DNA from 2 places in the Yersinia entomophaga genome. Region 2 is predicted to be linked to the other one. Evidence: predicted binding sites of a transcription regulator. Region 2 holds the regulator's gene; the other holds the start of a gene.

Region 1 (16,423 bases), 1.2 Mb from region 2:
TTATTCTTTTATTTGCACTGATTCTCGGTGGGGTTATAGGTATTTATGCCCCTTCTCTGGCTCTCAAATTACAGCCTATCGGTAAAATTTTCCTGAATTTGCTGTTTATGATTATCGTTCCATTGGTGAGCGTAAGCGTTATGTCGTCCATTGCCGGTATGACGGATTTGAAAAAACTGGGGCGCATAATGGGGCTGATTTTTGCAGTCTCTATCATTATGGCGCTCATTCCGGCGGCAGGAATCGTTGGGCTAGCGACCTTATTTGATCCGGCTCAGGGCGTCACTATTGAATTAACCCAAGAGTTCAAGGCCGGCAGCGGCGAAATGAACTTTGTGAATATGGTCACCACTAATGATTTTGTTGGTTTATTGTCTAAATCCAATATTCTGGCGCTGATTATTATGTCGGTTATCGCCGGTATTGCGATTGGGCAATCGGGCGAGCAAGGTAAACAAATTGCCCTGTCTTTGTTGGGCTTAAATACCGTGATTATGAAGATTGTCTCAATCATCATGAAAGCGGCACCCGTTGGTTTGGGCAGTTATTTCGCCGCGACGATGGCCAGTCAGGATCCACAATTACTGATGACTTTCGCCAGAGCCATCGGCTTATTCTTTATCGCCTCGCTGCTGTATTACGTTTTCGGCTCTATCTTTTATTCCTGGATTGGCGGCGGCATGAAAGCGGTAAGGGCTTTCTGGCAACACGCTATTGAACCTTCAGCCACCGCCTTAGGCACCTGCTCTTCATTGGGATCGCTGCCAGTGACTATTCGAGCGGCCAAAGCGATGGGCATTAACCCTGAAATCGTAGATATTTCTCTGCCGCTGTTGGTTAATTTAAATAAAGGCGGCGTGGCAATGATTGCCGCGCTGAAAATCGTCTTTATCTTCTCGGTACTGGGATTGGATTTCACCACCGAGACTTTCTTCCTGACCATGCTGATTTCGGTGCTCTCCGCCATTATTGTCGGCGGCGTTCCCGGTGGCGCTTTCCTCGGTGAAATATTTATTGTCACCACGCTGGGGCTACCGGTTGAAACTATTCCAATGCTGGTTGTTATTGGCACCATTACCGATGCACCTGCAACGCTAATTAACGTCATTCATGACCTTAATGCAGCCCAAATTATCGAAAGATATACCGGTAAAAAATCCTCCAAGCGGCAGGCTGAGCTTCCTGCGGTGAATGAACCTACTTGTTAATACATAACGACACAGCGTGGCGGATTGTCCGTAAGTCGCTGTGAATATTTGAGTATGCCAGCACCAGAAAAGGAAAAAATAATGAAATCTAAAAAATTAGAAACAGCGTTAGTGACTGCCGGTCGGGCGAAAAAATTTACCCAAGGATCGGTAAACACCATTATTCAACGAGCCTCTTCCCTGGTATTTGATTCCGTAAAGGCGAAAAAATTTGCCACAGCAAACCGGGCAAAAGGCGAATTGTTTTATGGTCGTCGCGGTACGCTGACCCATTTTTCCTTCCAAGAAGCGATGGTGGAATTGGAAGGCGGCGCAGGTTGTGCGCTTTATCCTTGCGGCGCCGCAGCGGTGACCAATGCCATTCTGTCTTTTGTGGCCACCGGCGATCATATATTAATGACCGGTGCTGCTTATGAGCCAACGCAGGATTTTTGCAATAAAGTGCTGTCCAAACTGGGTGTCACCACCACTTATTATTCTCCACTGATCGGCGCTGGAATTGCCGAGCTTATTCAGCCAAATACCAAAGTGGTATTTTTAGAATCTCCCAGCTCCATCACAATGGAAGTTCAGGATGTTCCCGGCATGGTGCAGGCTATTCGGGCAGTTAATCCCAATATCGTGATTATGATCGATAATACCTGGGCTGCCGGAGTGCTATTTAACGCACTGGAGTTTGGCATCGATATTTCTATTCAGGCCGGAACCAAATATATCGTCGGTCACTCAGACGCTATGTTGGGCACGGCGGTATCTAATGCGCGCTGTTGGGATCAATTGCGGGAACATTCGTATTTGCTGGGGCAAATGGTCGATGCAGACACCGCTTACGTTGCTAGCCGCGGTCTGCGCACCTTAGGCGTACGGCTAAAGCAGCATGAAACCAGCAGTATCCAGATCGCCAAATGGCTGGCCGCTCGTCCGGAAGTGGCGCAGGTTAACCATCCAGCACTGCCATCCTGCCCCGGCCATGAGTTTTATTTACGTGATTTCACTGGGAGCTGCGGATTGTTCTCCTTTGTGTTGAAATCTCGTCTCAGTGATGAGCAAGTGGCTCATTATCTGGATAATTTTGAGCACTTCAGCATGGCGTATTCATGGGGTGGATTTGAGTCTCTGATTCTGGCTAATCAGCCGGAAGAACTGGACGAAATTCGTCCGGTAGGCGGCGTAGGTTTTGAGGGTACTTTGGTACGTGTTCATATTGGACTGGAAAATGTCGATGATTTAATTGCTGATTTGGAAGCCGGCTTCAATCGATTAATTGGCTGATATTTATTTTCGCATTCAGGCAAATTGAAGAGTATTGATATAAAGCAGCCGGAACAAGAGCTCCGGCTGTAGATTTGTACCCCAGGCTAATAAAACTGCCTTACGGAACAACTTTATGAGCGGTTAATATTATTTACCGTGAATCAAGTCGGTATAAGCCTTGGCGAATGCCTGATTATAAGCATTCCCCGCTTTATCTTTACCCTGATCCCAGTTGACCGACCAGGTCATCAGGCCTTTGATTGGCGTTCCCGCTTTCTCTAAATCAGCAAAGGCACGATAAACGTCCTGCGGATTTTTTACCGTACCTGATGCCGCAGCGTCAACGTTACTTGGTAAACCCAATACTAATTTATTGGCTGGGATTTTAATGAAGCCGCGTTTGCCATTAACAATAGAATCGGCCATGTAATACAGGAATTCATATTTTTTGGCGTCATTGTTTTGCGCCAGCCACAGGTTTACTTCTTCGACCCATACGCCGTCACCGCCTTGATTGTAGAGCTGAGGGGCAATAAAGTCATACACACCGTCCAAGGCGTTGATATAGGTAGTGTAAGGTCTGCCGGTTGTCAGATATGGGAATTCTGGTGCCATACTGATGATAAAGTGTTTACCTTGTTGTTCGTAATGCGCCCGAACAATTTTCAACGCGGCGGGAATAACGGTGGTGTTATTAGCTGCATTAATAGCCGTTTGTTCCAGATCGATATCCAGCCCGTCAAAACCATAGGTTTCAACCAAACGAATAATCTCGTCTGCGAAAGCCTGTTCCTGACCGTTATTCAATGCCACGTGTGCGTCAGCGCCGCCCAATGAAATGAGCACAGCGCGGCCTTGTTTATTTAACTCACCGATTTGTGCGCGAAACTCTGCGTCCGTTGCGTTGTACGGCTTAAAGGTTGGAATACCGCTGCCTTTCATAAAGGAGGCAATGACAACGTTAAAGGCCGCGGGTGTTTCGTTTATTTTTAGATTCTTCGGATAACCACCTTGATAGCCACGGCTTTCTTGGCTGTCCCAGTTATGCCAGAAACCCGCCATAATCTTTTTATTTACCAGGCTTGGCATAACCGACGCGTCATCATTAACCGAGGCGGCAAACGCGGAGGAATGAGAAAAACCAAACAGGGTGCATAGAGTCAGAATCGTAATCAGACTATTTTTACAATTGATAGGTTTCATAGATGTTCCTTTTTATATTTTAAATGAATTTTTAGGTTCTAAATTAACCGCTGCGAACGGCGAATATATTTTCATGAGCTATTTATTCTCATTGATCGTGAGTAATAAAAAGAAAATAAAGTTATCTGATTCGCTTGGGATAAATTTAGAAACAAAGTATCGCATCAATAAATTAATTTTGTGAATCATCATTGACTTAATTATTCTTTTTATTTTCATATTATTTTATATAAGTGATAGTTTATTTAAATTTATTTCCCGCCGGAGGTTTTCTTTTTAATATTTTGATTTTAAAGGGTATTTAATTTATTTTTTCGACCTGATTAATGTCTTAGAGCTGGGTAATTCGAACAAGTAAGAATAAATGCAATTTGATCGTTACCTCAGTAAGTATTGATAATTTCTATATGTCAATTTTCATACACTGTCTTTATGTATTCATCAAGTTTCTATGTTGTAAGATGCAATGATGTTCAGACTCGGTAAGTGACTCAACGCCTCTTTTTATCGTCATTTCTATTTAATCGCGCTGATGTAGACGGTGGTGATATAGCTGTAAGAAAGGAGAGGGGGTGTAGCGAAGCTGAATTCCAAGCAATAAAAAGCCGAAATTTGCATTTCGGCTTCACGTTCCATGACTCAAATAGAGAAACTCATCTCTAAATGATTATCTCATAGTGACAAATTCTTCCGCGGCGGTCGGGTGGATAGCTACGGTATTGTCGAAGTCTTTCTTGGTTGCGCCCATTTTTACTGCTACGGCGAAACCTTGCAGAATTTCATCCATACCAAAGCCGATTCCGTGGATACCGACGATTTTCTCTTCTGCGCCCACGCATACCAGCTTCATACGGCACGGCTGGCGATGTTGAGTGACGGCGCTGTACATCGCAGTAAAGGAGGATTTATAGACTTTTACCTGATCGTCGCCAAACTGCTCACGCGCCTGCGGCTCGGTTAAACCAATAGTGCCAATGGGTGGGTGGCTGAATACCACGGTTGGAATATTGCTGTAATCAAGATGCTCGTCTGGCTTGTTGTTAAACAGGCGCTCGGACAGGCGGCGACCTGCAGCCACGGCAACCGGAGTCAGCTCCACTGCACCCGTGTTGTCACCAACGGCATAAATACCTTTTACATTGGTATTTTGGAATTTATCGACGACGATATAGCCTTTTTCATTGGTTTTCACACCGCAGGCGGCCAGATTCAGGTTGTCGGTCGCAGGTTCGCGGCCAATCGCCCAGATCAGATGATCAACGGTCACTTCTGTGCCGTTTTCCAGTTGCAGCGTCAGACTGCCGTCAGCATTTTTAATCACGGCTTTTGGCACGGATTCGGTATGCAGTTTTGGCCCTTCGGTGTTCATGACTTCCACTAGGGTTTCTACGATCAGCGGATCAAAACTGCGCAGCGGCGCGTGTTTACGTACAAACAGGTGAGTTTCGGTGCCTAAACCGTTCAGTACGCCAGCGATTTCGACGGCGATATAACCCGCGCCAATGACGGCAACGCGTTTTGGCATTTCATCTAGCTCAAAGAAACCGTCGGAATCAATACCGTATTCCGCGCCGGGAATATTTGGATGGCTAGGGCGGCCGCCGGTGGCGATCAGGATGTGATCCGCAGTGATTTTCTCGCCGTTGACTTCAACGGTATGAGCATCGACAAAGCGAGCGAAGCCCTGAATCACATCAACTTTGTTATTGCCTAAACCACGCTCGTAGGACTGATGAATACGATCAATGTAGGCGGTACGGTTGGCGATCAGGGTTTTCCAGTCGAAGTGGTTCACCGTGGTATCAAAACCGTAGTCCGGACCGTACATGCGAATCGCTTCAGCGATTTGTGCCGCGTGCCACATCACTTTCTTCGGCACACAGCCGACGTTGACGCAGGTGCCGCCGAGCTGTTTAGCTTCGATCAGCGCACATTTTTTACCGTACATGGCTGCCCGGTTGATCGATGCGATCCCGCCACTGCCGCCGCCAATTGCCAGATAATCGTAATGTTTGGTCATCAGGATCATTTCCATGAGTGTAGTTTTATAGAAGCAAAGAGTTTAACGCCAGATCCCACTTTGTCGCAAAGATTGCATCGATGGCTGTGATAGGTGTTGGAAGACGAGAAAGCTTTTGCGCTAAACGGTGATAAAAATTGGGTAATATTGAATGAGCCGGACAGCATGGATTGCAGCCCGGCCAGGAGCGAAAGGCGCGGCGATTATTCCGGCACGACCCATTTTACCAAGGTGTGGCCGTGACCAGAGGGTACTAGCGCTTTATGCAGCCAAGGTAGCAGATCGGTCATTTGTTTTTCCAACTTCCACGGCGGGTTAATTACGATCATGCCAGAGGCAGTCATACCGTGTTGATCGCTATCCGGACGTACCGCCAGTTCGATTTGCAGAATCCGGCGGATGCCCGTGGCTTCTAGTTCACGCAGTAATCGTTTGATTTGCTGGCGTAATACCACTGGATACCATAAAGCGTAAGTACCGGTCGCAAAGCGCTTATAACCTTCCTGAATCCCTTTTACCACGTCCTGATAATCGGTTTTCATTTCATAAGGCGGATCCATTAGCACAAAACCGCGGCGAGACTGCGGTGGTAACTGAGCTTTCAGTTGCTGGTAACCGTCGGCGCGTTGCACTTTGGAGCGTTCGTCTTTGGCAAATTCTTTACGCAGCATCGGGTAATCGCTGGGATGCAGCTCGGTTAGGCTGATTTTGTCATATTCACGTAGCAAATGACGGGCGATCAGCGGCGAACCAGGGTAATAACGTAGCTGCCCGTTGTGATTCAACGCATTAATGGCGCTCATATACGGAGCTAAATCAGCCGGTAAATCATCTCGTTGCCAAATCTTGGCGATACCTTCCAGATATTCCCCAGTGCGTTCGGCGTGCTCGCCGCTTAGCTGATAGCGGCCTGCGCCAGCGTGGGTATCTAGATAAAGGAAAGGTTTTTCTTTTTCTTTCAAAGACTCAATAATCAGGCTTTGAACAGTATGTTTGAGTACGTCGGCATGGTTGCCTGCGTGAAAACTGTGGCGATAACTTAACATTTGCGGCTTCTCCTGCGGCTTAGGCAGCATTATCTATCAAAGGGAATGATGCCGCCAGCCATTGATTTTCCGCGCGACAGACCTCATGTTAAATGTTCATCCGCATTTATCATCTGACGGTAGGAAAATCATGAGTAAACCATCGTCAGGACGACAACTATAATCAGGACACCCTATGACAAATCCGCTGTTGACTCCGTTCTCCTTGCCGCCGTTTTCGGCTATCCGCCCTGAAGATATCGTGCCTGCGGTGCAATCCGCTTTAGATGAATGTCGTCAATCGGTGGAGCGGGTTGTGGCCCAACCGGGTCCTTTCACCTGGGATAATCTGTGCCAGCCGCTGGCAGAATCCGACGGCCGTCTCTCTCGCATCTGGTCGCCTGTCGGCCATTTAAACGCGGTAAAAAATAGCCCGGAATTGCGTACCGCCTACGAGCAAAGCCTGCCGCTGCTGTCTGAATACGGCACCTGGGTTGGCCAGCATAAAGGTTTATATCAGGCTTACGTCAGCCTGAAAGAAGGCCCCGGCTTTGCCGAATTGACTCCGCCGCAGCGTAAAGCGGTGGAGAATGCGCTGCGTGATTTCCAATTGTCCGGTATTGGTTTACCGGAAGAGCAGCAAAAACGTTACGGTGAAATCGTGGCGCGTCTGTCCGAGCTGGGTTCGACCTACAGCAATAATGTGCTGGATGCCACTATGGGCTGGACCAAACTGATTACCGATGAGAAAGAGCTGGCTGGTTTGCCGGAAAGCGCTCTGGCCGCCGCTCGCGCGATGGCCGAAGCCAAAGAGCTGGATGGCTGGCTGCTGACGTTGGATATGCCGAGCTATCTACCGGTGATGACTTACGCGGATAACGCCGCGCTGCGTGAAGAAATGTATCGCGCGTTTGCAACCCGGGCCTCCGATCAGGGGCCGAACGCCGGTAAGTGGGATAACAGCGAAATCATGGCTGAAATCCTGACTCTGCGCCACGAACTGGCTCAGTTATTAGGATTTGAAAGCTATGCCGATCATTCATTGGCGACCAAAATGGCTGAAGATCCGCAGCAAGTGCTGAATTTTCTGAATGATCTGGCCAAACGTGCACGTCCGCAGGCAGAAGAAGAGCTGGCGCAGCTGCGTGCTTTTGCCAAACAACACTTCGGTGTCAGCGAGTTAGCGGCGTGGGATATTCCTTACTATTCCGAGAAACAAAAGCAGCATTTATTCTCCATCAGCGACGAGCAACTGCGCCCTTACTTCCCGGAACAGCGCGTGGTAGAAGGTCTGTTCGAGGTCGTGAAACGCATTTACGGTATTACCGCCAAAGAGCGGCAGGGCGTGGATACTTGGCATCCGGACGTGCGTTTCTTCGATCTGTTTGATGCTCAGGGCGAGCTGCGCGGCAGCTTCTATCTGGACTTGTACGCTCGCGAACACAAACGCGGCGGTGCGTGGATGGGCGATTGTATCGACAGTCTGCGTCTGGCTAACGGTGAGCTGCAAAAGCCGGTGGCTTATCTGGTGTGCAACTTCAATGGCCCGGTCGGTGATAAACCGGCGCTGTTTACCCATAATGAAGTCACGACTCTATTCCATGAATTTGGCCACGGTTTGCACCATATGCTGACCCAAATTGATACCGCCGGTGTTTCCGGCATCAGCGGTGTGCCTTGGGATGCGGTCGAGCTGCCGAGCCAGTTTATGGAAAACTGGTGCTGGGAGCCGGAGGCGCTGGCGTTTATCTCTGGCCATTATCAAACCAATGAGCCTTTGCCGCAGGAAATGCTGGATAAGATGCTGGCGGCGAAAAACTATCAGGCGGCGCTGTTTATCCTGCGTCAGCTCGAATTCGGACTGTTTGATTTCCGTATGCATTTCGAGTTTGATCCGGCTAAAGGTGCGCAGATTCTGTCAACCTTACAGGAAGTGAAAAAACAGGTTGCCGTAGTGCCATCACCAAGCTGGGGTAGATTCCCCCATGCTTTCAGCCATATTTTTGCCGGTGGTTATGCGGCGGGTTATTACAGCTATCTGTGGGCAGAAGTGCTGTCGGCGGATGCGTTCTCCCGCTTTGAAGAAGAGGGCATTTTCAACGCTGAAACAGGCCAATCTTTCCTCGACAATATTTTATCTCGCGGTGGTTCCGAGGAGCCGATGACGTTGTTCAAACGCTTCCGTGGGCGCGAGCCGCAGTTGGATGCTATGCTGCGCCACTACGGTATTAAAGGTTAAGTCTGAAGGGCATTATCCCGCGTGAGTATTCGTTTAATTTGTGAAGAAGGTGCCGATCCCGGCACCTTATCTATTCTGGCTGAACGCTGGGGTTTGATTTCTGACGAGCAGGCGACGATGGCGCTGGTGTTAACGCCAACGCAATTGGAGCTGCGTAAGTTGGATGAACCCAAGCTCGGCGGGATTTTTGTCGATTTTGTTTCCGGTACTCTGGCTCATCGCCGTCGGTTTGGCGGCGGACGCGGTGAGGCGGTGGCGAAAGCCGTTGGTATCAAAAAAGGCTATTTGCCGAACGTGGTAGACGCAACCGCCGGTTTGGGGCGCGACGCTTTTGTTTTGGCGGCTTTGGGCTGCAAAGTCCGGATGCTGGAGCGGAACCCGGTAGTGGCTGCGTTGCTGGATGATGGCCTGCGGCGGGGTTATCAGGACCCTGAAATCGGTGGCTGGTTACAGGAACGTATGACTTTGCTACATGCTTCCAGCCTAACGGCGTTGGCCGATCTCGATCCGCGTCCAGAAGTGGTTTATCTCGATCCTATGTATCCGCACCGGCAGAAAAGCGCGTTGGTGAAGAAAGAAATGCGAGTGTTTCAGTCATTGGTTGGCGCGGATGAGGATGCTGATGGACTATTGGCCCCGGCGCGCGCACTGGCCACCAAAAGAGTGGTAGTGAAGCGGCCTGACTACGCTGAACCTTTGGCTGGCGTGCCCGCTCAGGCCGCCATTACGACCAAAAGTCACCGTTTCGATCTGTATTTGCCTTAGGCGATATCGTTTAAATTCGTTGTCTAAACTCCCCATTCCAGCGCGACGTTTTTGCCAGAATGGGGTTTATTATCCGACCTTAACTTAAAGCACGCCCTGCGCCAGCATGGCATCAGCAACTTTTACAAAGCCTGCGATATTGGCACCGTGAACGTATTGCGTTTGTTTTCCTTCTCCGCCGAATTCCACGCAAGACTGGTGAATATCCAGCATGATGTGACGTAAACGCACATCCACTTTCTCTGATTTCCAGCTCAGGCGTGCCGCATTCTGCGCCATTTCCAAACCCGATGTGGCAACGCCGCCGGCATTGGCAGCCTTACCCGGAGCAAACAGCACGCCAGCTTCGATAAAAGCATCAGTGGCCTGAATGGTCGTTGGCATATTTGCGCCTTCCGCGACGGCTTTCACACCGTTGGCGATAAGCTGACGAGCGGCGGGCAGATCCAATTCATTTTGGGTCGCGCAAGGCAGAGCAATGTCTACCGGCACGTTCCAAGGCTGCTCACCCGTCAGATAGGTCAGATTGCGCTCGCGGGCATAATCTTCCACGCGGCCATAACGTTGGTTTTTGATTTCAGACAGGTGGGCCAGTTTTTCTGGCGTAAAGCCAGCCTCATCTACCAGAGTGCCGCCAGAATCGGAAACGGTAATCACGCGCGCGCCCAATTCCATTGCTTTCTCAATGGTATACTGCGCTACGTTACCCGCGCCGGATACTGCCACTTTCATGCCTTCAAATCCCAAACCGTGGCGTTTCAACATAGCGTCGGTGAAATAAACCAGACCGTAGCCGGTAGCTTCTGGGCGAATCAGACTGCCACCGAAGGACAAACCTTTGCCAGTGAACACGCAGGCGGTGTTGTTGGACAGCTTTTTCATCATGCCGGTCATAAATCCAACTTCACGACTGCCAACGCCGATATCACCGGCTGGCACGTCGGTGTCTGGGCCAAGATGACGATAGAGTTCGGTCATCAATGCCTGACAGAAACGCATGACTTCAGCCTGACTTTTCCCTTTAGGGTTGAAGTCGGATCCACCTTTTCCGCCACCCATTGGCAGGGTGGTGAGAGCATTTTTGAAAGTTTGCTCAAAGCCGAGGAATTTCAGAATCGAAAGATTTACCGATGGATGGAAGCGCATCCCGCCTTTGTAAGGGCCGATTGCGGAGCTGAACTGCACCCGCCACGCGCGGTTAACCTGTACCTGACCTTTATCATCAACCCACGATACGCGGAACTGGATGACTCGCTCAGGTTCAACCAGACGCTCCAGCAGACTTTGCTCGCGATAGCGCGGATTCTGTTCCAGGAATGGCCATAGGGAGGTGAAAACTTCACGGACTGCCTGAAGGAATTCCGGCTGGTGGGCATCACGTTGTTGTAAAGATTCTAGAAACGACTCCAGAGAGGCTAAATCATTCATCAAAAAAGATTCCTTTGTACATGGTAGATCCCCGCTAACGATTTCTTATTGGAATGAGTATGGCGAAATAGTGAGAGGGCGATGTTGTGTCTTTCTTGACTATATCACCGCTTTATAATCATACCGCAAGGGTTTTCTCACTGAAATATAACGAAGTTATTAGGGCGGGGGACAAAGGGATTTGGGGTTATATAATGATAAACGCCTGCATAGGCAGGCGTTCTAAATGTATATTAATTCAATCGTGGTTTATTATTCGTCATCTTCGTCTTTCAACGGAACGATCAACATGTCGACGTGAACGGTATTAATCAGCTGGCGAGCAGAGGACATCAGCTTGCTCCAGAAGTCTTGATGGTGACCACACAGCACCAGATCGATATCGTATTTTTTAATCGCATCAACCAGAACCTGGCCCAAATCGCCGCTACCGCTTAAGGTTTCAGTGATTGGATAACCTGCATTTTGGGATAGCTCGGTCAGCGCGCTGTGGGTTTCTTCAGAAATACGTTTCTGCATGTCGCCCAAATTAACGTCGATCAGGCCGGTATAGAGATCCGAATAGTTAACATCCACATGGATCAGGGACACTTTGGCATTGTATGGTTTGGCCATGGAGACCGCTTTTTCAACCAACACCTTGCTTTCCGGAGACAGGTCTACCGCAATCAGAATGTGTTTGTAAGCCATAAGTAAACTCCTTCCATAATGCTAATTAATGGGTAAGCAATCATTCAGGTAACTGAACGGGCGCTAAGGCTATGTCTAGATACTATCACTATGATCCATAAGCGAAGTGTTTCACCGATCACAACGCAGGCTTTTAATTGTACGCGTTAAAGCTTAAGTCACTGTTTTACACCAATAGACGGCTTAATCCTATTGCTCAGACCGCTGTTGTCAAATATTTGGCCGTTTATCCGGTAATCATTTGGCTCGCTATATCCATAATTATAGTACTGATAAAGCAGTGAGTATTGATCAAAAACGCCGGTTCGCTAGCTTTTATCTCTGCATTTAAGTTAAGAGAGACTAACTATTTTGAGCTGTTTCTGGCGGTTTTTCACTGAAATTTGCGCCTAAAAGCATCAGTTGCGTACAAAATGTGACCGGATAAATCAGAGATTATCAGGCTATTTCTGATTTCATTTCCTACACTGGTAAATGGGTTAGGCAAAATTTTAGCGGTAGCGTCGGCTCATATATAAAAAAGGTGATGGAGAGGCATGTTTCTGCGCCTCGGGGATGGTTGTAATGGCTAGAGCGGGCGATGGCGTAACGGCGAATCAAAGGTGTCGTTAACGCGAAATATCGCTGGAGGGGGAATCATGATCAGTACCGTCGCGCTTTTCTGGGCTTTATGTGTGGTGTGCGTGGTGAATATGGCGCGTTATTATTCGTCTCTACGTGCGCTATTAGTGGTGTTACGCGGCTGTGATCCATTGCTGTATCAATATGTGGATGGGGGCGGTTTTTTCACCTCTCACGGACAACCCAGTAAACAAATTCGGCTAGTGCGTTATATCTACGCCCAGCGTTATACCGACCACCACGATCCGGAATTTATCCGTCGCTGTGAAAGACTGCGCGGCCAGTTCATTCTCACCAGCGCCCTGTGCGGCTTGGTCGTTGTCAGCTTGATGGCGCTGGCTCTATGGTACTGAGATGATTTTTGATGATAGCCAACTAAAAAAGGCGACCCCGATGATGAGGCCGCCTTTTTATTTGCGGTAACGTGGAGTCATCCAGCCAGGCTTAGATGAATTTCAACGCTATCCAGTACAGTGAACCGGAAAGAAGAATCGATACTGGCAGAGTAAGAATCCAGGCCAGCATGATGCTCTTAATGGTTTTACCCTGTACGCCACCGCCATCGACCAGCATAGTACCGGCAACGGCTGAGGAGAGAACCTGGGTCGTGGAAACCGGCATACCGGTGTAGCTGGCAATACCGATAGATACCGCCGCGGTCATCTGGGCCGAAACCCCTTGCGCGTAGGTCATTCCTTTCTTACCAATCTTCTCACCAATGGTCACTGCAACACGTTTCCAGCCAACCATAGTGCCCAGAGAGAGCGCCAAAGCTACTGCAACGATAATCCAGGTAGGTGCGTATTCCACGGTTTCCAGCAAATCTTTACGCAGGTTGTTCAGGAAACGCCTGTCCGCAGAACTGGTTTCCGGTAACTTGGCAACCGTGCCAGCCGTTTCGGCGACACACATCAGCAAGCGACGCATATGGCTGCGTTGCTCCACAGTCAGGTCGTCGTAGCTTTGCAGGTTAGCCAACAGTGCCTGCGCATGGTCGATAGCAATCATGGCGCGAGAGCTGTCACAATGGAACTGCGCCGGTGTATCAGGCAGAGTCTCTGGTGCGGGGACCAAAGGCTTCAACGCGATAGCGTGCGGCAAGGCTTCACTGTGTTGCTGATAATATTGCTGCAAATGAGTTACGGCATCCCGCGTACGGGCAATATCGTAACCAGTCGCGCTCATATTAACGACAAAACCAGCCGGTGCGACGCCAATCAACACCAACATAATCAGGCCGATACCTTTCTGACCATCGTTAGCGCCGTGAGAGAAACTCACGCCGATAGCCGATAAAATCAGAGCTGTACGGGTCCAGAACGGTGGTTTGCGTTTACCATCTTTCTTTTCACGCTCAGCAGGCGTTAAGTGAATACGAGCTCGCTTTTTGGTTCCGCTCCAGTAACGACGCAGCAGGAATACCATCAACCCAGCAATAATTAAGCCCACTAACGGCGACAAAATCAGTGATAGGAAGATTTGTATCATCTTTGGAATATTCAGTGCATCCACCACGGATGTACTAGTCATCACCGCGTTGGTTAGGCCGATCCCAATGATGGCACCAATCAGCGTATGTGAGCTGGAAGCAGGAATACCGAAGTACCAGGTTCCCAGATTCCAGATGATCGCCGCCAACAACATGGAGAAGACCATCGCCAACCCATGAGCCGAACTGACATTCAACAGGAGATCTGTAGGCAATAAATGAACGATGGCATAGGCCACGCTCAAACCGCCCAGCATCACGCCAAGAAAGTTGAATACCCCCGCCATAACCACAGCGATCTGTGAACGCATGGCACGGGTGTAAATTACGGTAGCAACCGCATTGGCTGTATCATGAAAACCATTGATGGCTTCGTAAAACAGCACGAACAAAAGAGCAAGAACTAACATAAGGCCGGTATGGAAATCCAGGCCAGCGAAAAGATGTAGCATAAGCGTTACGCCAGTTTGTGGACATGAACGCGGCGCATTATCGGTGACAATAGGGGTTGGGGAAAAGGAAAAAATGACCTTTCTTTGATATAAATGTGGATAGATGCATCATAACCATGAACATAACCATGAGATATCAGCAAGTTACTCTGATTTACTGAATCTAACATTTTCTTACTATAGCGATCTTTCTGTTAGGGCCTTACAATCCTCCGCCGCTGATTATTCGGTTATTTGTGGTGAACACTGCGGTAAAATTGCGAAATATGAGCAATTTTGCGGCGATAATGATTTTACAGAGAGAGGCCGAAAGTGGAACAGTTTGACGTAGTGGTGGTGGGCGCGGGTGCCGCAGGGCTATTTTGCGCGGCTCAGGCAGGGCAATTAGGGCGTCGGGTATTGCTGGTGGATAACGGCAAAAAGGCTGGGCGTAAAATCCTGATGTCTGGCGGCGGGCGCTGTAATTTCACCAATCTCTACGCGGAACCTGCGGCTTATCTTTCGCAAAACCCTCATTTCTGTAAATCTGCGCTGGCGCGTTATACCCAATGGGATTTCATTGATCTGATCAATCGACACGGTATTGCCTATCACGAGAAAACCCTCGGTCAGCTGTTTTGTGATGATTCCGCGCAGCAAGTGGTGGAACTGTTGCTGAAAGAGTGCGAATCAGGTCAGGTAACTATCCGTTTACGCAGCGAGATTCTGGCGGTCGAGAAAATCGACGCGGGCTTTGAATTACAGATAAATGAACATAAAGTGAGCACTTCCTCACTGGTTATCGCTTCCGGTGGCTTGTCGATGCCGGGGCTGGGCGCGACGCCTTTCGGTTATAAAATCGCCGAACAGTTTGGCCTGAAGGTTTTGCCGACCCGCGCCGCGTTGGTGCCTTTTACACTGCATAAACCTCTGCTGGAGCATCTACAAACTCTCTCCGGCGTTTCAGTGCCCGCGGTAGTGACGGCAGAAAACGGCGTCAGTTTCCGCGAAAGTATTTTGTTTACTCATCGCGGCCTGTCTGGCCCGGCCATTCTTCAGCTTTCCAGCTATTGGCAGCCTGGCGAATATGTGAGCATTAACTTACTTCCTGATACCGATTTGGACGCTTTCCTGAATAGCGAGCGCCAGGCACATCCGAATCAAAGTTTGAAGAACACGCTGGCGCAGCTGCTTCCGAAACGTTTGGTGGAGTGCTTACAGCTGTTAGGTCAGATACCTGACGTCACCTTAAAACAGCTTAATGTGCCTCAGCAGGCAGCGCTGGCGGTGACGTTGCAAGAATGGCGGGTGCAACCTAATGGTACTGAGGGCTACCGCACCGCAGAAGTTACCATCGGCGGTGTAGATACGCAGGAGCTGTCTTCCAAAACTATGGAAGCTCATAAAGTTCCGGGGCTGTATTTTATCGGAGAAGTGGTGGACGTGACCGGTTGGCTGGGCGGCTACAACTTCCAGTGGGCATGGAGCTCCGCCTGGGCGTGCGCACAGGCGCTGGCGAGCAAATAGCCCGCTAGCTTTGCATCTAAAGAACCGATGGATATAAATAAATATCCTCCGGCATAGCCGGAGGTTTTTCATATGCGCCTATAAGGCTCTGTTGCCAGCCGCGCCCTAACAGGCGCATCGCGATCTGACATTTGCATTTATGGATTACTTACGGCCCGTAAACGGGCTGCCCGGATAGGGGATCGAGAGTTGCTCACCCATTTTATCCTCTTCCAACTGGTGCTTTATGTATTCTTGTATCCTGGCTGTATTTTTCCCAACCGTATCAACGTAATACCCTCGACACCAGCACTCCCTGTTACGGTATTTGAACTTCAAATCGCCAAACTGCTCATAAAGCATCAGGCTGCTCTTTCCTTTCAGGTATCCCATAAAACCCGACACACTCATTTTGGGCGGGATTTCCAGAAGCATATGGATGTGATCCACACAGCATTCTGCTTCCAGAATATTCACGTTTTTCCATTCGCACAGCTTTCTTAAGATACTGCCTATCGCTTTGCGCTTTTCCCCGTAGAACACC
Region 2 (16,423 bases):
TTTCATTGCCTCGACGTGGCTGATCACACCGATGGTTTTGCCCGTCGCATTCAGGCTGTCGAGAGCATCCAGCGCGGTATCCAGCGTTTCGGCATCCAAAGTACCGAAGCCTTCATCAAGGAACAACGAGTCGATACTGGTTTTATGGCTGACCAGATCGGAAAGTGCTAATGCCAGAGACAGGCTGACCAGGAAGCTTTCACCTCCTGAAAGCGTGCGGGTATCCCGAATGGCATCGGCCTGCCAGGTGTCTACGACCAGTAACTCCAGTGCATCATTGGTTTTCCGTTGGAGTAAATAGCGGCCATGCAGTCGGTTAAGCTGGTTATTAGCCAGATAAACCAGATGATCGAGAGTCAAGCCCTGAGCAAACTTACGGAATTTATCGCCTTCCTTTGAACCAATAAGTTGATTGAGGTAGTTCCAGTCATCGTATTGCTGCTGGTTATGTTCTATCTGCTCGAACAGGGCTGATTGGCTGGCACGTCGATGTGTATCGCTCTCTAACTGATTACGCAGTTCCCCCTGACGCAGGGTGTTAGCTTTTAGCTGCAGAGCCATCTGCTCTGCAATTCCTTTCCGTTCGGATAAATCGCTGTGTGGGGAGATACCTGACGGACAATGTTTCAGGTGTTGGTTGAGGCTGTCATTCGCTTGCTGCAAGCGGATTACTGCTTCTTGCAAGCGTTCATTCAACTGCTGTTGCAGTTGAAGTAAAGAGTGGCGTTGGCCTTCATCTAATAAAGCTGCTGCAAAAGCGACTTCAGTATCAAACTCGCTGGCGGCAAGAGCCTGTTGGAATTCGGCCTGAGTTTGGGTGGCCTTCTGCTGATATTGCTGCAACTGCTGTTCCAGTTGAGCTAATTCACCGCCCAATCGGCTCAACTGAGACTGCAACTGTTGCAGTGCTTCGTTGGCGGCCTTTTGCGCTAGCTCGATTTGCTGTTGCTCTGTTCGCAGTTTTTGTCGTTCGTCGGCAACAACCTTATCGCCAAACAGCTCTTGACGTTGATGAATATATTGCTGCAACGCACGGTTTGCCTGGCTGAGCTTTTGCTCAATATTCAATAATTGGTCGCGGTATTCTTTTTGGCGCTGGCGTTCGCTTTCTATCCGCGTTTCCAGCGTTTTTTGTTGTAATACCAGCTGTTGCTGATTCTGCTGATTCTGCTTCCAGCGCAGCCATTCATATTCCCGCAGATCTAGCCACTCAGTTTGCTGCTCTGGCTCCGGCTGCTGTAGATCGAGATTGATTAATGTATTGAGGAAATCCTGTTGCTGCAGTCGATATTCGTCCTGCTGACGCTGGTCGGTCTGCTGTAACTGCTGCTGAGATTGCTGAATGTTTTGCAGGCGTTGTTGTTGCAGGCCGACTTCACTCAGGTTCTTCTGCTGATTCTGCTCGGCTTGAACCAATGCGTCTTTAGCTCGCTGATATTGTTGGTTGAGTCGCTCAAATTCGGACAGTTTCTGCTGATATTCTTGCTCTTCCTGCTCCTGTTGCTCTAGCCACGCAGTTAACTGAGCCGGTTCATCCAGAGTGAAATTCAGAGCTAGCCGCGCGGTCAGCGCCAGCCAGTTTTGCTGATGTTCAGCTAACTGCAGACCACTTTGTCGTAATTCTTGTTCCAGACGTGATTTCTGCTGCTGCAGATTTTCTTTTTCGGCTTTTAATCCGCTGCCCGTCTTAGACAGCTCATCAACCTGCGCACGTAGTGCCTCCACGCGCAGCGCAGTTTCAGACGGTTTTACCGCTTGATATTCGGCTATAGCCGGGTGTTCTAGGGATCCGCACAGTGGGCAGGCTTTTCCTGACTGCAATTTGGCTCTTTCTGCCGCCAACGTCACAATCTGTTTTTCGCGATCCCATAGCGTTTCCAAATCAGCAAGGTGCTGTTTTTGTTGGGCGTATTGCTGTCTTTTTTCTATCAGCTGCTGCTCGAGTTGTACCAGTTTCTGGTTTTGATCGAGCAGATATTGTTGGTTTTTCTGATGTTGGGCCTGTAGCTGTAGAGCCAGCGGCGATAAGGCTGCGAGCCGTTGACGGGTATTTCTTTGCTCGCCAAGTTCAGCAAGCCGTTGACGCAATTGTGCCTGAGGTTGCTGTTTTTCTAGCGCCTCCAGCTGTTGTTTGCTGGCGTCAGCCTGCATTGTGGCTTGCGCCAATGCAGCTTGCTGCTGTACGCCTTGAGCGCTTAGTACGGCGAATTTCTGTTGCAGCTCAACAATCTGCGCCGCTTGTTGTTGCAAAATTTGCTGATTATCAGCGAGTTGTTGGCGTTGGCTGTGCTGTTGACGGAACTGTTCTTTCCAGAGCGGCAGATGCTTTTCCCAATGTTGATGATGAGTATTTTGCTGAATGTAGTCAGCTAACTGTTGCAGCCCCTGATGAGTTTCCATTAGCAGGCGTTCATCTTGTTCAAGCTGTTGCTGGCTTTTCTGCGTTTTATTCTGCTGTTGAAGTTTATCCTCATCGAGTTGCGACAAGGTTTTCCGTTGAGCGGCAATATGGTTGTCTAAAGGAATTATATGCTGTTCAATCAGTGTTTCCTTCTCGCGCTGTCGTTCAGCGTGCTGTAACTGGGCGCTGGTGGCCTGCTCCAAGGCTAGCGTCAGCGGCGAGAGCTGTAGCTGTTGTTGCTGTTGCAGCTGTTTTAAGGTTGCGATATGTTGCTGCGCTTGCTGCCAATCTTGCAGGCAGCGATCCCGTTCTTGTTGCAATGGACGCAGTTTTTCTGCGGGTTCACTGCGCGCCAAACGCTGGAGATCGGGCTGAACCCGTTGATACTCTTCTTCCACCTGCAGATGTTGTTGAGCGTATTGCTGCACATTATGTTGCAACTGGCGCAAAACCGTAATCCAGGCGACCTGATTTTGCAGATTGAGCAATTCGACGCTGAACTGTTGTTCCTGCTGATGCAGCGCGTCTAACTGTTGTTGTAAATCCTGCCGCTGTTCTTCATTCATCAGCTCAATGCCATTGGCTCGTAAATATAAGGCATCTAGCTCGGCTTTAGCCTGTTTATGCTTTTCAAAGACCTGCTCGGATAAGCGACCGTAAATTTCTGTGCCGGTTAATTCCTCCAGCAGCTCGGCGCGATCGTTAGCATCGGCGTTCAAAAAGGCGGCAAACTGCCCTTGAGATAGCATCATGGATTTAGTGAAACGGCCAAAATCCAACCCGGTAATCGAGGCGATAAGTGACAATTTATCACCGACTTTATCCGCCAGTATTTTACCGTCCGCGCATAGGGCTAACTCGACTTTAGGAGCTTGCAGATTGCCTTCAGGAGAGTTTTTTGCTCGTCGTTGGCTCCAGAATGCGCGATAGCTGACGCCTTTTACCTCAAATTCCACTTCCGCCAGTGACTCAGCGGTGTGGCGTGTCATGAGCTCATTTTGGCTGGGTGAGACTTTTATCCGTGGCGTTTGGTGATACAGCGCCAAGCAGATCGCGTCTAATAACGTTGTTTTTCCGGCACCGGTTGAGCCAGTAATAGCGAAAAGACCGTTACTGGCAAAAGGCTCGGCGGTAAAATCAATCTTCCACTCGCCTTGTAATGAGTTAATGTTTTTTAGGCGCAGGCTTAAAATTTTCATACTTATTCTTCTCTTGCATCGGCATTCAGCGTGACTTCATCGACAACTTGTTGAAACATTTCCCGCATTTTCTGCTGCCGTTGTTCGGTCAGCTCCGTTTCTAACGCGAGGCGACGTTCGAATACGTCGCTGACGCTTAGCTCATTCAACGTTTCTTTCTCTTGCTGATGAATACTGTTTTGGCGCTGCTCTTTACTGCGGCGCAGGAGTACCACTTCAACCGGGAGATTCTCCGTCAATGCCTGAATGCGTCGCTGAATATCGCTGAGATAGTCTTGGGTGGCGACTTCAATATCCAGCCATACCGGTGGGCCGGAAAGTTGGCTAAAGGCAGCGAGCTGCTGCTCTATCTGCCGTAAATCCCCTTTGATTAATTGCATCGGTTGCCACTGCGGGACAGTCAGAGTCTCCACCCCGGCAAGGCTTTGCCCTGAGAACTCCACCAAAAATACGCTCTTCTCTTTATTCAGTTCATCAAAACTGAGAGGAATCGGGGAGCCGCTATAGCGAATATGCTCCGACTTTGCTACCTGCTGAGCGCGGTGGATATGGCCCAGAGCGATATAATCAGCGGGGGGGAAAGCCTGAGCAGGGAAGGCGTCAAGCGTGCCGATATAAATGTCTCGAACTGAGTCGGAGGTGCTGACGCCTACGGTCGTTAAGTGACCCGTGGCGATAATGGGCAAGGGTAATGCTAGCCGCTTGCGCAGGTTGACCGCCGTTTGATAAAGCTGCTGATAATGTGCCGCGATGGCTTCTTGTAGTGCTAATTGTTTTTGCGATCCGGATTCTCCCGCCTGACTGGCGATCAGATCTCTTGGGCGTAGAAAAGGGATCGCACACAGAATGGCTCCGGGCTGATCTTCACGATCGTGTAGAATGAAAACCTGTTGTTCCAGATCGTTGCTGGCGTGGGCAATCACCTTGGTATTGAGATAGGCCAACAGTTCGCGTGACTCATTTAAGGTTGCGACAGAATCATGGTTACCGCCAAGAACCACTAACTGACAGCCCGTCGGCTGAAGATCGACCACAAACCGGTTATATAACTCGCGGGCGTAGCTCGGTGGCGAACCTGTGTCGAAGATATCGCCGGCAACAATTAACGCATCAACCTGATGTTCTTCAACTTTTTGGATTAGCCAGCGTAAAAAAGCCTGATGCTCCGCCGCCCGGCTTTTGGTGAAGAAATACTGGCCTAAGTGCCAGTCTGAGGTATGTATAATGCGCATAAAACTCCCGCTAGGGCAGGTAATCAATGGCGCTGATTATAAACGTTGAGAAGGGGATGTCGCGGTTAAAAAGGAGGATTGGTTGAAATCCCAGAACGGCTTCGCAAAGTTGCTGAAATAACCTTGCAACACCCTTTCGGTTAGCCGCTATGCTTATTGGCTGCAAAGGGATGGTTTTTTTCATAAAACTGTCATAAAACTGACGCATAATGGCGCGGAAATCAAATAGCAACCGCTAACATATTGGCAGGATTGACGATGGCAAGACGCATACTGGTGGTGGAAGACGAAGCGCCGATTCGCGAGATGGTGTGTTTTGTGCTGGAGCAAAACGGCTACCAACCGTTAGAAGCCGAAGATTATGACAGCGCGGTTACGCGCTTGTCCGAGCCTTTCCCTGATTTGGTACTGCTAGACTGGATGTTGCCAGGCGGCTCTGGGATTCAGTTTATCAAGCATATGAAACGTGAAGCCATGACCCGGGATATTCCGGTGATGATGCTGACCGCCCGCGGTGAAGAAGAGGATCGGGTGCGCGGGCTGGAAGTGGGAGCCGACGATTACATTACCAAGCCTTTTTCTCCCAAAGAGCTTGTTGCCAGAATCAAAGCGGTGATGCGCCGAATTTCACCGATGGCCGTGGAAGAGGTGATTGAAATGCAAGGGTTAAGTCTCGATCCTTCTTCTCATCGGGTCATGGCTAACGAAAAAGCGTTAGACATGGGGCCAACCGAGTTTAAATTACTGCATTTCTTTATGACTCACCCGGAGCGGGTTTACAGCCGCGAGCAGTTGCTAAATTATGTTTGGGGCACTAACGTTTATGTGGAAGACCGCACTGTTGATGTCCATATCCGCCGTTTACGCAAGGCGCTTGAATCCGAAGGGCATGACAAAATGGTGCAAACCGTCCGGGGCACCGGATACCGTTTCTCAACGCGCTATTAAGTATGTAGTGCCGGAGAATGTGTCGTGCTAGAACGCTTATCATGGAAAAGGCTGGCTATTGAGCTGGCACTTTTTTGTCTGCCCGCGCTATTGCTCGGGCTTTTCATTGGTTATCTCCCTTGGCTATTACTGGTTTCAGTATTGGCAGCGCTGATCTGGAATTTTTATAACCAGCTTAAACTTTCTCATTGGCTATGGTTAGACCGAAGCATGACGCCACCGGCCGGACGCTGGAGCTGGGAGCCGCTGTTTTATGGTCTTTATCAGATGCAACTGCGTAATCGGCGGCGGCGGCGTGAGCTGGCGCTGTTGATAAAACGTTTCCGCAGCGGCGCTGAATCCTTGCCCGATGCGGTGGTTATGACGACCGTAGAGGGAAATATCTTTTGGTGTAATGGATTAGCGCAGAATTTACTGGGCTTTCGTTGGCCGGAAGATAACGGCCAGCACATTCTTAACCTGCTGCGTTACCCGGAATTTACCCATTATCTGCAACAGCAGGAATTCAGCCGCCCATTGACCGTGCAGCTTAATAATGGCCATTACGTTGAGTTTCGCGTTATGCCTTATTCAGAAGGGCAATTACTGATGGTGGCGCGAGATGTGACGCAAATGCGTCAACTGGAAGGCGCGCGGCGAAATTTCTTTGCCAACGTTAGCCATGAATTACGGACGCCGTTAACTGTACTGCAAGGCTATCTGGAAATGATGCACGATCAGGAACTGGACGCGGCATTGCGCGGTAAAGCCTTGAATACCATGCAAGAGCAGACCAAACGGATGGACGGTTTGGTGAAGCAATTATTGACGTTATCAAAAATCGAAGCAGCACCAAATGTGGATATGAATGAGCGAGTGGATATTCCACTGATGCTGAAGCTACTACAGCATGAGGTTCAGGCGTTAAGCAGCGGTCGCCATGAGATTACTTTCCGCGTGAATGAACAGCTTAAAGTGTTTGGTAATGAAGACCAGTTGCGCAGTGCCGTATCCAATCTGGTGTATAACGCGGTAAATCACACGCCAACCGGTACAAAAATCGAAGTGTGCTGGCAATTGACGCCGCAGGGCGCTCAGTTTCAGGTCAGTGATAACGGGCCGGGCATTGGGCCGGAGCACGTTCCTCGTCTTACCGAGCGCTTCTATCGGGTAGATAAAGCCCGTTCGCGGCAAACCGGCGGAAGTGGGCTTGGGCTGGCGATTGTTAAACATGCGCTGAGTCACCACGATGCGCGTTTAGAGGTCATGAGTGAAATTGGTTTGGGGACGCGTTTTGTCTTCACCTTACCGAAGCGATTGATTGTTCCCACGGTTTTAGCTGAGAATGCGGTCAAAACCTAGGCTTTACGGACGATATTCTGATGATGAAATGGAGCAAAACGGCGTTACTGGGTGCAATGTTATGGGTCAGCACTCCGGTTTTTGCTCAGGCACCGGTTGGGATGCTTTCCGGTAATCTTTCCAGCGTAGGCTCTGATACGCTGGCGAATCTGATGTCTCTGTGGGCGGAAGATTTCAATCATCAGTATCCGAGTATTAATCTGCAAATTCAGGCCGCCGGTTCGTCAACCGCACCGACGGCTCTGGCCGCAGGTGCAGCTCAACTTGGCCCGATGAGTCGTCCGATGAAAGCCGCCGAGATTGCCGCTTTTGTTCAACGCTATGGCTATCCTCCTTTAGCCGTGCCTGTGGCGGTGGATGCGTTGGTGGTTCTGGTGCATCAGGATAATCCGCTGGTGGGGCTGAGTTTGTCACAGCTGGACGCCATTTATTCGCAAAATCAATTATGTGGTGATAATAAGCCAGTAAACTTATGGGCTGATCTTGGGCTGAAAGGCCCGTGGGCTGGGCGTTCTCTCCAGCGTTATAGTCGGAACTCAGCTTCCGGCACCTACGGTTATTTCAAACAGCGTGCTTTGTGCGGCGGCGATTTTCGCAGCCAGGTCAATGAATTACCTGGTTCAGCCTCGGTGGTTCAGGCTGTCGCAACCTCGCTGAACAGTATCGGTTATGCCAGCATTGGTTTTCGCGCCAGTGGCGTCAGATTATTACCTTTGTCGGTATCAGGGCAGGATTACGTCATGCCAACCGCCGAAAATGTTCGAAATGGCCGTTACCCCTTGTCCCGCTATCTTTATATCTACGTCAATAAAGCCCCTGATAAACCTCTAGAACCGCTAACGGCGGCGTTCTTGCAGCGAATTCTATCTCCAGAAGGGCAAGAACTGGTGAGTCGTGACGGCTATCTCCCCTTATCGCAAGAAAGCTTGAAAAAGGCCCGTTCAGCGCTGGGATTTACCCACTAATTTAGTTGGATATGAATTTATTTCATATGCAGTGAAAATTCCTCTATTGAATCAAAATCGGTGAGATGACACTCTCCAGTCAATTTATTTGGACGTCTGGATGTCTATTTGTAACTCAAAGAAACTATCCATTCGGTAAATTATTTGTGCCGTGGCGGCTTTAGTCGGCGGTATAGGATCTGGAGCCTGTTATGCAAAGAACGACCCCTGCTTTTCGCGCCGATGTTGTCGGCAGTTTGCTGCGTCCTGCGGCGTTGAAACAGGCGCGCCAGCAGCGCCTGAACGGTGATATCAGCGCTAGCCAGTTACGCGAAATTGAAGATAACGAAATCAGGTACATAGTGGCAAAGCAGCAGGAGGCGGGGCTGCAATTGGTGACCGATGGCGAATTTCGTCGAGCCTGGTGGCATTTCGATTTCTTCGAAGGTTTGGAAGGAGTTGAAGGTTACGATGTCGAGCAGGGCATTCAGTTTAACGGCGTTCAGACGCGCGCTCGCAGTATCAAAGTGGTTGGCAAACTGGGCTTTAAATCCCATCCAATGCTGGAGGATTTTCTTTTTTTACAAAGTATTGCCGGAAACTCCGTGGCTAAAATGACTATCCCCAGCCCGAGCGTGCTGCATTTTCGCGGTGGCCGTAACGCTATAGATAAGCAGGTTTATCCCGATCTGACCGCGTATTTTGACGATTTAGCTCAGACCTATCGTGATGCTATTCAGGCCTTTTATGATGCGGGCTGCCGTTATTTACAGTTGGACGATACTGTGTGGGCTTATCTGTGTTCGGACGATCAGCAGCGTCAGATCAGAGAGCGTGGTGAAGATCCAGAGCAGTTGGCGCAGATCTATGCTCAGGTGCTCAATAAGGCACTGGCAGGCAAGCCGGCGGATTTGACTATTGGTTTACATGTGTGCCGCGGTAATTTCCGCTCGACCTGGATTTCAGAGGGCGGTTATGAGCCAGTAGCGAAAATATTGTTTGGCACAGTTAACGTCGACGCTTTTTTCCTTGAATATGACACGGAACGTGCCGGTGGTTTCGAACCTCTGCGCTTTATCAAACCGGGGCAGCAACAGGTGGTTTTGGGGCTGATTACCTCGAAAAATGGCACCTTGGAACAACCGCAGGCGGTGAAAGAACGTATCGCCGAGGCGGCCAAATTTGTCGATATTGAACAACTCTGCCTTAGCCCACAGTGTGGCTTCGCTTCGACGGAAGAAGGGAATAGCCTGACGGAGCAGGATCAGTGGAAAAAACTCAGGCTGGTAGTCGATATTGCTAACGACATTTGGTGAGTTTTTGGGCGGTGAAGGCCGCCCAATGCTAATAATTGATTAAAAATGATACAAATCATATGGCGTGTATTTCTCAATAACCGACATGTTTAACTAGTATTGAAGAATTATCTGGTTGATGACTCTGCTTTTCCGATCCAGACTTGCCTTTCTCCGCTATAAACGTTCTACTTAGCCCCCGTTGTTGGTTTATTCCATCTGCATATAACTTCAAAAACACTGCAAATCATCGAAACCGATTAGTCGGAAATTAGCGCTCTCTGTGAAGCGTTATAGCGTTTTCGATCGAGCCGGAAAGACAACAACCCAGGGTTTTCCTTTTTGGTCCTTTTAACTAGGCAACACGACAACCACTATGAGTCATCGTTTATCATCTAAAGACATACTGGCATTAGGTTTTATGACCTTTGCCTTATTCGTCGGCGCGGGCAACATCATTTTCCCGCCTATGGTTGGCCTTCAGTCTGGCGAGCACGTTTGGATAGCCGCACTTGGCTTCCTGATCACTGCCGTGGGTCTGCCGGTCATCACCGTTATTGCATTGGCGCGCGTTGGTGGCGGTATTGATGCGCTGAGTTCGCCAATTGGTCGTACTGCGGGCCTGGTTTTGGCGACCGTCTGTTATCTGGCCGTCGGCCCACTGTTTGCTACTCCGCGTACTGCGACCGTTTCTTTCGAAATTGGTATTGCTCCGTTGACTGGCGATGGCCCATTGCCGTTGTTTATTTATAGCCTGATCTATTTCGCGCTGGTTATTGGTATTTCGCTTTACCCAGGCCGTCTACTGGACACCGTCGGGCATATTCTGGCTCCGCTGAAAATTGCTGCACTGGCTATTTTGGGCGTTGCTGCGGTTCTGTGGCCTGCTGGCCCGCAGATTCCTGCAACCGAAATCTATCAGCAAGTGCCTTTCTCTTCCGGTTTCGTTAATGGTTATCTGACCATGGATACGCTGGGAGCAATGGTATTCGGTATTGTTATCGTGAATGCTGCGCGTTCTCGCGGTGTAGTTTCTTCCGGCTTGCTGACTCGCTACACCATTTGGGCTGGCTTAATCGCTGGTGTGGGTCTGACGCTGGTTTACCTGAGCCTGTTCAAACTGGGTGGCAGCAGCGGTACGTTGGTACCTGATGCGCAAAACGGCGCAGTGATTCTGCATGCTTACGTACAGCATACCTTCGGCGGTTTGGGCAGTATGTTCCTGGCGGCGCTCATCTTCATCGCCTGTATGGTCACTGCGGTTGGCCTGACCTGTGCTTTAGCCGAATTCTTTAGCCAATATCTGCCGTTGTCTTACCGAGCGCTGGTATTCATTCTGGGCATTTTCTCCATGTTGGTATCCAATTTGGGGCTGAGCCATTTGATTCAAATTTCCATTCCAGTAATGACGGCGATTTATCCTCCGTGTATTGTGCTGGTGATTCTGAGCTTCACTCTGCGTTGGTGGCGTAATGCCAGCCGTATCGTGGCTCCAACTATGTTGGTCAGCCTGTTGTTCGGTATTTTGGGTGGAATCAAGACATCGACCTTTGCGCATTTCCTGCCTGCTTGGACTGAACAGTTACCGTTGGCGGGCCAAGGCCTGTCTTGGTTGCCACCTTCCTTGTTGATTCTGGTGGTGGTAGCGGTCTACGATCGCATTTGTGGACGTCAACGAGTTACTGCCAAACAGTAATTGCCGCAGAAGAGAGTATCTTTAGCCACGCGCCTTTGCTCGTGGCTTTTTGCTGAAAGAAGACGGGATATTGTTATGGAATTACCAGTCAAAAATAAGCTAAAACGCGGGCTGACTACTCGCCATATCCGTTTTATGGCCTTGGGTTCAGCAATTGGTACCGGCCTGTTTTACGGCTCGGCGGACGCCATCAAAATGGCGGGCCCAAGCGTGTTGCTGGCTTATCTGATTGGCGGCATCGTCGCCTTTATCATCATGCGCGCACTGGGTGAGATGTCGGTGAATAACCCACAGGCCAGCTCCTTTTCCCGTTATGCGCAGGATTATCTGGGGCCGATGGCCGGCTATATCACCGGTTGGACATACTGCTTTGAGATTTTGATTGTCGCTATCGCCGATGTGACCGCCTTTGGTATCTATATGGGCGTCTGGTTCCCTGACGTGCCTCATTGGATATGGGTGCTGAGCGTGGTATTGATTATCGGTGCGATCAATATGATGAGCGTGAAGGTCTTTGGCGAACTGGAGTTCTGGTTCTCCTTCTTCAAAGTTGCCACCATCATCATCATGATTTTGGCCGGTATCGGCATTATTGTCTGGGGGATAGGCAACGGCGGGCAACCGACGGGAATTCATAACCTGTGGACGAACGGCGGCTTCTTCAGTAACGGTTTTGTCGGCATGATGCTGTCGCTGCAGCTGGTCATGTTTGCCTACGGCGGTATTGAAATCATCGGTATTACCGCCGGTGAAGCAGAAGATCCGAAAAAATCGATTCCTAAAGCGATTAACTCAGTGCCGTGGCGAATTCTGGTGTTTTATGTGGGCACCCTGTTTGTGATTATGTCGATTTATCCGTGGAATCAGGTCGGCACTCACGGTAGCCCATTTGTACTGACGTTCCAGCATTTGGGTATTACTATTGCTGCAGGTATCCTGAATTTTGTGGTTATTACCGCGTCTTTATCGGCGATTAACAGCGATGTATTCGGCGTGGGCCGTATGCTGAACGGTATGGCTGAACAAGGCCACGCGCCCAAAGTCTTCGGTGCGATTTCTAAGCGCGGTGTGCCTTGGGTGACGGTGTTGGTGATGATGGGGGCAATGCTGATTGCCGTTTATCTTAACTACATCATGCCAGAAAATGTCTTCTTGGTGATTGCATCACTTGCGACCTTCGCGACCGTTTGGGTGTGGATCATGATTCTGTGTTCCCAAATCGCTTTCCGCCGTTCATTGACCAAAGATCAGGTTAAAGCATTGGATTTCCCTCTGCGCGGCGGGGTGTTTACCTCGGTTGCTGGGATTATTTTCCTGCTATTTATTATCGGCCTGATTGGTTATTTCCCAACGACGCGCATTTCGCTGTATGTCGGCCTGATATGGGTGGCCTTGCTGTTGGCGGGCTACTACCTGAAAGTGCGTTTTCAGAAAAAACAGGCTGCGTCGGTAGCATTATCTAAATAATATTTGCCGATTGAATACATCCAGAAAACCGGGCTAATAACCCGGTTTTTTTATGGGTGACGTTTTAATGCGTTCGGTTAGTTTTAGGCAGTTTTTCGATTTTTTTACAAAGAGACAAAACCCCATCTTCGACCTGCTGCGGATACTTTAAGCTGAGTGATTCAGCCACTTTACGCGCCAGCTGGCTATAAAGCTGAATACTGGCGTAAAAGGCTTGGCGGGCGCTGTCCGCATCAAATTGACCAAAGGTTTGGTGCAGCTCTTGCCATATGTGTGGTGCCAGCCACTGCGGCATATGGCTACCTTGATGCCAGGTATCTACGTCCGATGTTGATTTTGCCAGTGCTTGCCATTCCATCATCTGTAGTAATAGCTCCTTCATGGTCCAGTCTCGTAGTTTGACCGTCCATAACTCCCCACGGTACAGATACTTAGGAATATGAGCGGCTTCAAACCAGAATTCCTCGACGCTGGCCTGAAACTGTTTTTGAGTGGGCAATGGGGGTTGCTGGCTTATTCCGCTGGCGGCAGGTAACTGAGAAGCAACGCCATTTTTATCCAGTAACGCCCGATAGCCCCGCTGGTACAGCGAGTCCAGCGTTGCGGCATCGATCATGGTTTGCAGCCGCGTACTATCTGCGAGGGTAAAATCCACCTTGGTTCCATCGCGGTAGAACACCAGCCGGGTTGCCCACGCCTGATTTTCATCGGGATCGAGCGGGAGATAGGTCAGTATGTCTCCGATCTCGCCGATCCAGTCGCTGTTTTTCAGGAGATCCTGCGGTCGTTCGGCAATGATTTCAATATCGATATCCGAAAGTTCGTCGATCATCCGATCCTGACGCGCCAGCGAACCGGTCAGAATCAGTGCGGTAATATCTGAGCGCTTATTGGCCCAGTCAATAATCTTATCCAGATAATCCGCTACGCCCATGGCATTCTCCCTGTTATTTATTTTGTCATCAGCGGGCAGTATACCTGAGGTAAAGCTTGTTTCTGCTTCCTCCTCCCCCCGGCTCCTCCCTGATATTTATGCTGACAGATGAGGGGATTGCACCAGCAACATGGCATCGTTGGCATATTGAGATATTGGGTCACTTTATCGATGCTATAGGCGCTCTTGGGTCAGATCGCGCGATAATTATGCTGAATAGTGGAGAGTTATATGCTTAGTGGTTGGCATTTACCGGTTCCCCCTTACATACATTTACGTGATGACACATTACACATCAGTCTATGGTTACAGGGTGATGACTTACCGGAGCAGGTTTTTTTGCGCTGTGAGCCGGATAATGAAGAGTGGCTGCTGACGATGAAAGGTCGCGATCACGATGGTTTTCGCCGTTATCGCGGGACTTTGCCACTGCGTGAAGGGCAGCCGACTCGCCGCTATTGTTTTAAATTGCTCTGGGCCGATCGCCAGCAATGGTTTAGTCCGCTGGGTTTTTCGGTGGTGCCTCCGGCTCAGCTGGCGCAGTTTGCCGTTGATGTACCTGACTCGGGGCCGGATTGGGTTGCCGATCAGATTTTTTATCAAATATTTCCCGATCGTTTCGCCAGTAGTCAGGGCAGTCACTGCGTGCAAAACGGTAGCTATTTCCACTATGCGGCCGATTGTCCGGTGGCGCGGCGAGAGTGGGATGAGCCGCTGGAAGACATTCATGCGTCTTCCACATTTTACGGCGGGGATTTAGCCGGTATCTGCCAAAAGTTGCCTTATCTGCAAAATTTAGGGGTGACGGCGCTGTATCTGAACCCAATTTTTACCGCCCCCAGCGTACATAAATACGACACGCAAGATTATTATCAGGTCGATCCCTATTTAGGTGGTAATGAGGCTTTTCTGCAACTACGGGAAAAAACCCATAGCGCAGGCATCAAGCTGGTACTGGACGGCGTCTTTAATCACACCGGTGATTCCCATATCTGGTTTGACCGGCATCAACAGGGAACCGGTGGCGCCTGCCACGATGTCGAATCGGTTTATCGCGACTGGTTTAACTTCTATCCCGACGGGCAGGCGTTGGACTGGAAAGGCAACCGTAGCTTGCCGAAGCTGAATTTTGCCGCTGATGGCGTGGTGAATCAGATTTACCAGGCTGATGATAGCGTAGTGCGTCATTGGCTACGCCCGCCGTACAGTATCGATGGCTGGCGGTTGGATGTGGTTCATATGCTTGGAGAGCAGGGGGGGGGCCAAGGGGAATCTGCGCCATTTAGCGGGAATTTATCAGGCGGCTAAACAAGAAAATCCCCAAGCTTATATTTTGGGTGAGCATTTTGGTGATGCGCGTAACTGGCTACAGGCAGGCGTTGAAGATTCGGCGATGAATTATATGGGGTTTGCGTTACCGGTTCGGGCATTTTTGGCCGGAGTTGACGTTGCTGCTCACCCGATAACGCTGGATGCGGCTGAGTGCGTTCAATGGATGGACGGCTACCGCACCGGTTTATCCCATAACTGCCAGCTACGCTTATTTAATCAGTTGGATAGCCATGATACCGCTCGTTTTATGAGTTTGCTGAAAGGCGATCAATCCCGCATGAAAATGGCCTTAGGCTGGTTGTTTAGCTGGATCGGCGTGCCTTGCCTGTATTACGGCGATGAAGTGGGATTAGACGGTGAAAACGATCCGTTCTGCCGTAAAACCTTCCCGTGGGATGAAAATCAGTGGGATCGACAACTGCTTGAGTTGAGTCAGCGCATGATTGCCCTGCGGCGAGAAAGTATAGCGCTACGGCGCGGTGGCTGTCAGGTGGTGTTCGCCAGTGGTGATTCACTGGTGTTTGTGCGCACTTACCGACAGGAGCGAGTATTGATCGCGTTGCAGCGCGGTCAGGGCGCTGAAATTAGTTTACCGGAGTCGCCGCTGCTTAATGTAGAAAACTGGCGGCGTGAGGAAGGTGATAGCCAGCTCATGTTGAATGCGCAGAATGTAAATCTGCAATTGGCTGGAGAAAGCTTCAGCCTGTGGCGCGGAGTGGGTAAGTACTGACTCTATGAGTCTGACATGAAACTAAAGCCCATAATCCACAGCGAAAAATGCCGTGGATTCAAAATAATTGAATTACAGCGACTGATTTCTCCACTTTTTTCCTTGCCGTTTTTGTCCTATGGTGAATATTCCCGCTGCTAATCATTAAGCGTCAATGCGGCAATACGAGTGGAAAAGGATAAACAATGAGCGCAACTAAGAAAACGGCATTAATTATCGGGGCATCTCGTGGGCTGGGCTTAGGTCTAGTGGATGAACTTAACCAGCGCGGCTGGTCGGTGACTGCCACGACTCGTCAGCACGCCAAAGAAACCGGTGCCAATCACTCTCGCTGGCTGGTATTGGATATTAATCAGCCGGCCAGCATTGAGGCATTTTTGCCACAGATTGCAGGGCAGCAATTTGATCTGATTTTTGTGAACGCGGGTGTAGCAGGCCCAGAGCATGAATCTGCTCTCAAGGCGACACCGGAAGAAATTCTGGCCTTATTCCAAACTAATACCGTTTCTCCTATCCGTATTGCCGAGCATTTATTGCCTTATCGCAAGCCACATAACAGCGTATTGGCGTTTATGTCCTCGCAGCTTGGCAGTATTACTAGCAATGAGAGCGGGCATAAGCCTTTGTATTCAGCCAGTAAAGCTGCGCTCAATATGATGACACGTCATTTAGTGGCAGAAACGGCGGATAATTCATTAACGGTATTGTCCTTCCATCCGGGCTGGGTAAAAACCGATATGGGCGGTGATGCTGCACCTTTAACCATTAGCACTAGCGTGCGTGGCGTGGTGGATCAGGTTGAGAAGTTAGCAGGTAAGGGCGGCCATGCTTTTATCGATTATCAGGGGCGCGCATTGCCTTGGTAACCATAAACCCCATCCATAACGGATGGGGTGTTTTATCG

What was found. The regulator PhoB, encoded in region 2, activates phosphate uptake and scavenging genes when phosphate is short. The targets are predictions, from matches to a motif close to CTGTCATAAAACTGNCNNAT.
Region 1: pitA (inorganic phosphate transporter PitA) is a predicted target of PhoB. The motif match lies at 14,400-14,419, and genes of this name have one in related genera.

What each region holds. Positions count from the first base shown of each region.
Region 1 covers NZ_CP010029.1:2,589,398-2,605,820, reverse strand. The annotation lists gene PL78_RS11940 (dicarboxylate/amino acid:cation symporter) at 1-1,208, shown strand, start outside; gene metC (cystathionine beta-lyase) at 1,290-2,480, shown strand; partial or broken gene PL78_RS11930 (glycosyl hydrolase family 18 protein) at 2,616-3,551, opposite strand; gene gorA (glutathione-disulfide reductase) at 4,333-5,685, opposite strand; gene PL78_RS11920 (23S rRNA (adenine(2030)-N(6))-methyltransferase RlmJ) at 5,889-6,731, opposite strand; gene prlC (oligopeptidase A) at 6,907-8,949, shown strand; gene rsmJ (16S rRNA (guanine(1516)-N(2))-methyltransferase RsmJ) at 8,971-9,714, shown strand; gene gdhA (NADP-specific glutamate dehydrogenase) at 9,799-11,142, opposite strand; gene uspA (universal stress protein UspA) at 11,395-11,832, opposite strand; gene uspB (universal stress protein UspB) at 12,471-12,806, shown strand; gene pitA (inorganic phosphate transporter PitA) at 12,898-14,394, opposite strand; gene PL78_RS11885 (BaiN/RdsA family NAD(P)/FAD-dependent oxidoreductase) at 14,707-15,900, shown strand; gene tnpA (IS200/IS605 family transposase) at 16,045-16,423, opposite strand, start outside.
Region 2 covers NZ_CP010029.1:1,423,633-1,440,055, reverse strand. The annotation lists gene PL78_RS06525 (AAA family ATPase) at 1-3,600, opposite strand, end outside; gene sbcD (exonuclease subunit SbcD) at 3,603-4,832, opposite strand; gene phoB (phosphate response regulator transcription factor PhoB) at 5,091-5,780, shown strand; gene phoR (phosphate regulon sensor histidine kinase PhoR) at 5,805-7,121, shown strand; gene PL78_RS06505 (PstS family phosphate ABC transporter substrate-binding protein) at 7,145-8,086, shown strand; gene PL78_RS06500 (cobalamin-independent methionine synthase II family protein) at 8,278-9,381, shown strand; gene brnQ (branched-chain amino acid transport system II carrier protein) at 9,737-11,056, shown strand; gene proY (proline-specific permease ProY) at 11,132-12,523, shown strand; gene PL78_RS06485 (aminoglycoside 6-adenylyltransferase) at 12,588-13,457, opposite strand; partial or broken gene malZ (maltodextrin glucosidase) at 13,689-15,519, shown strand; gene PL78_RS06475 (SDR family oxidoreductase) at 15,705-16,385, shown strand.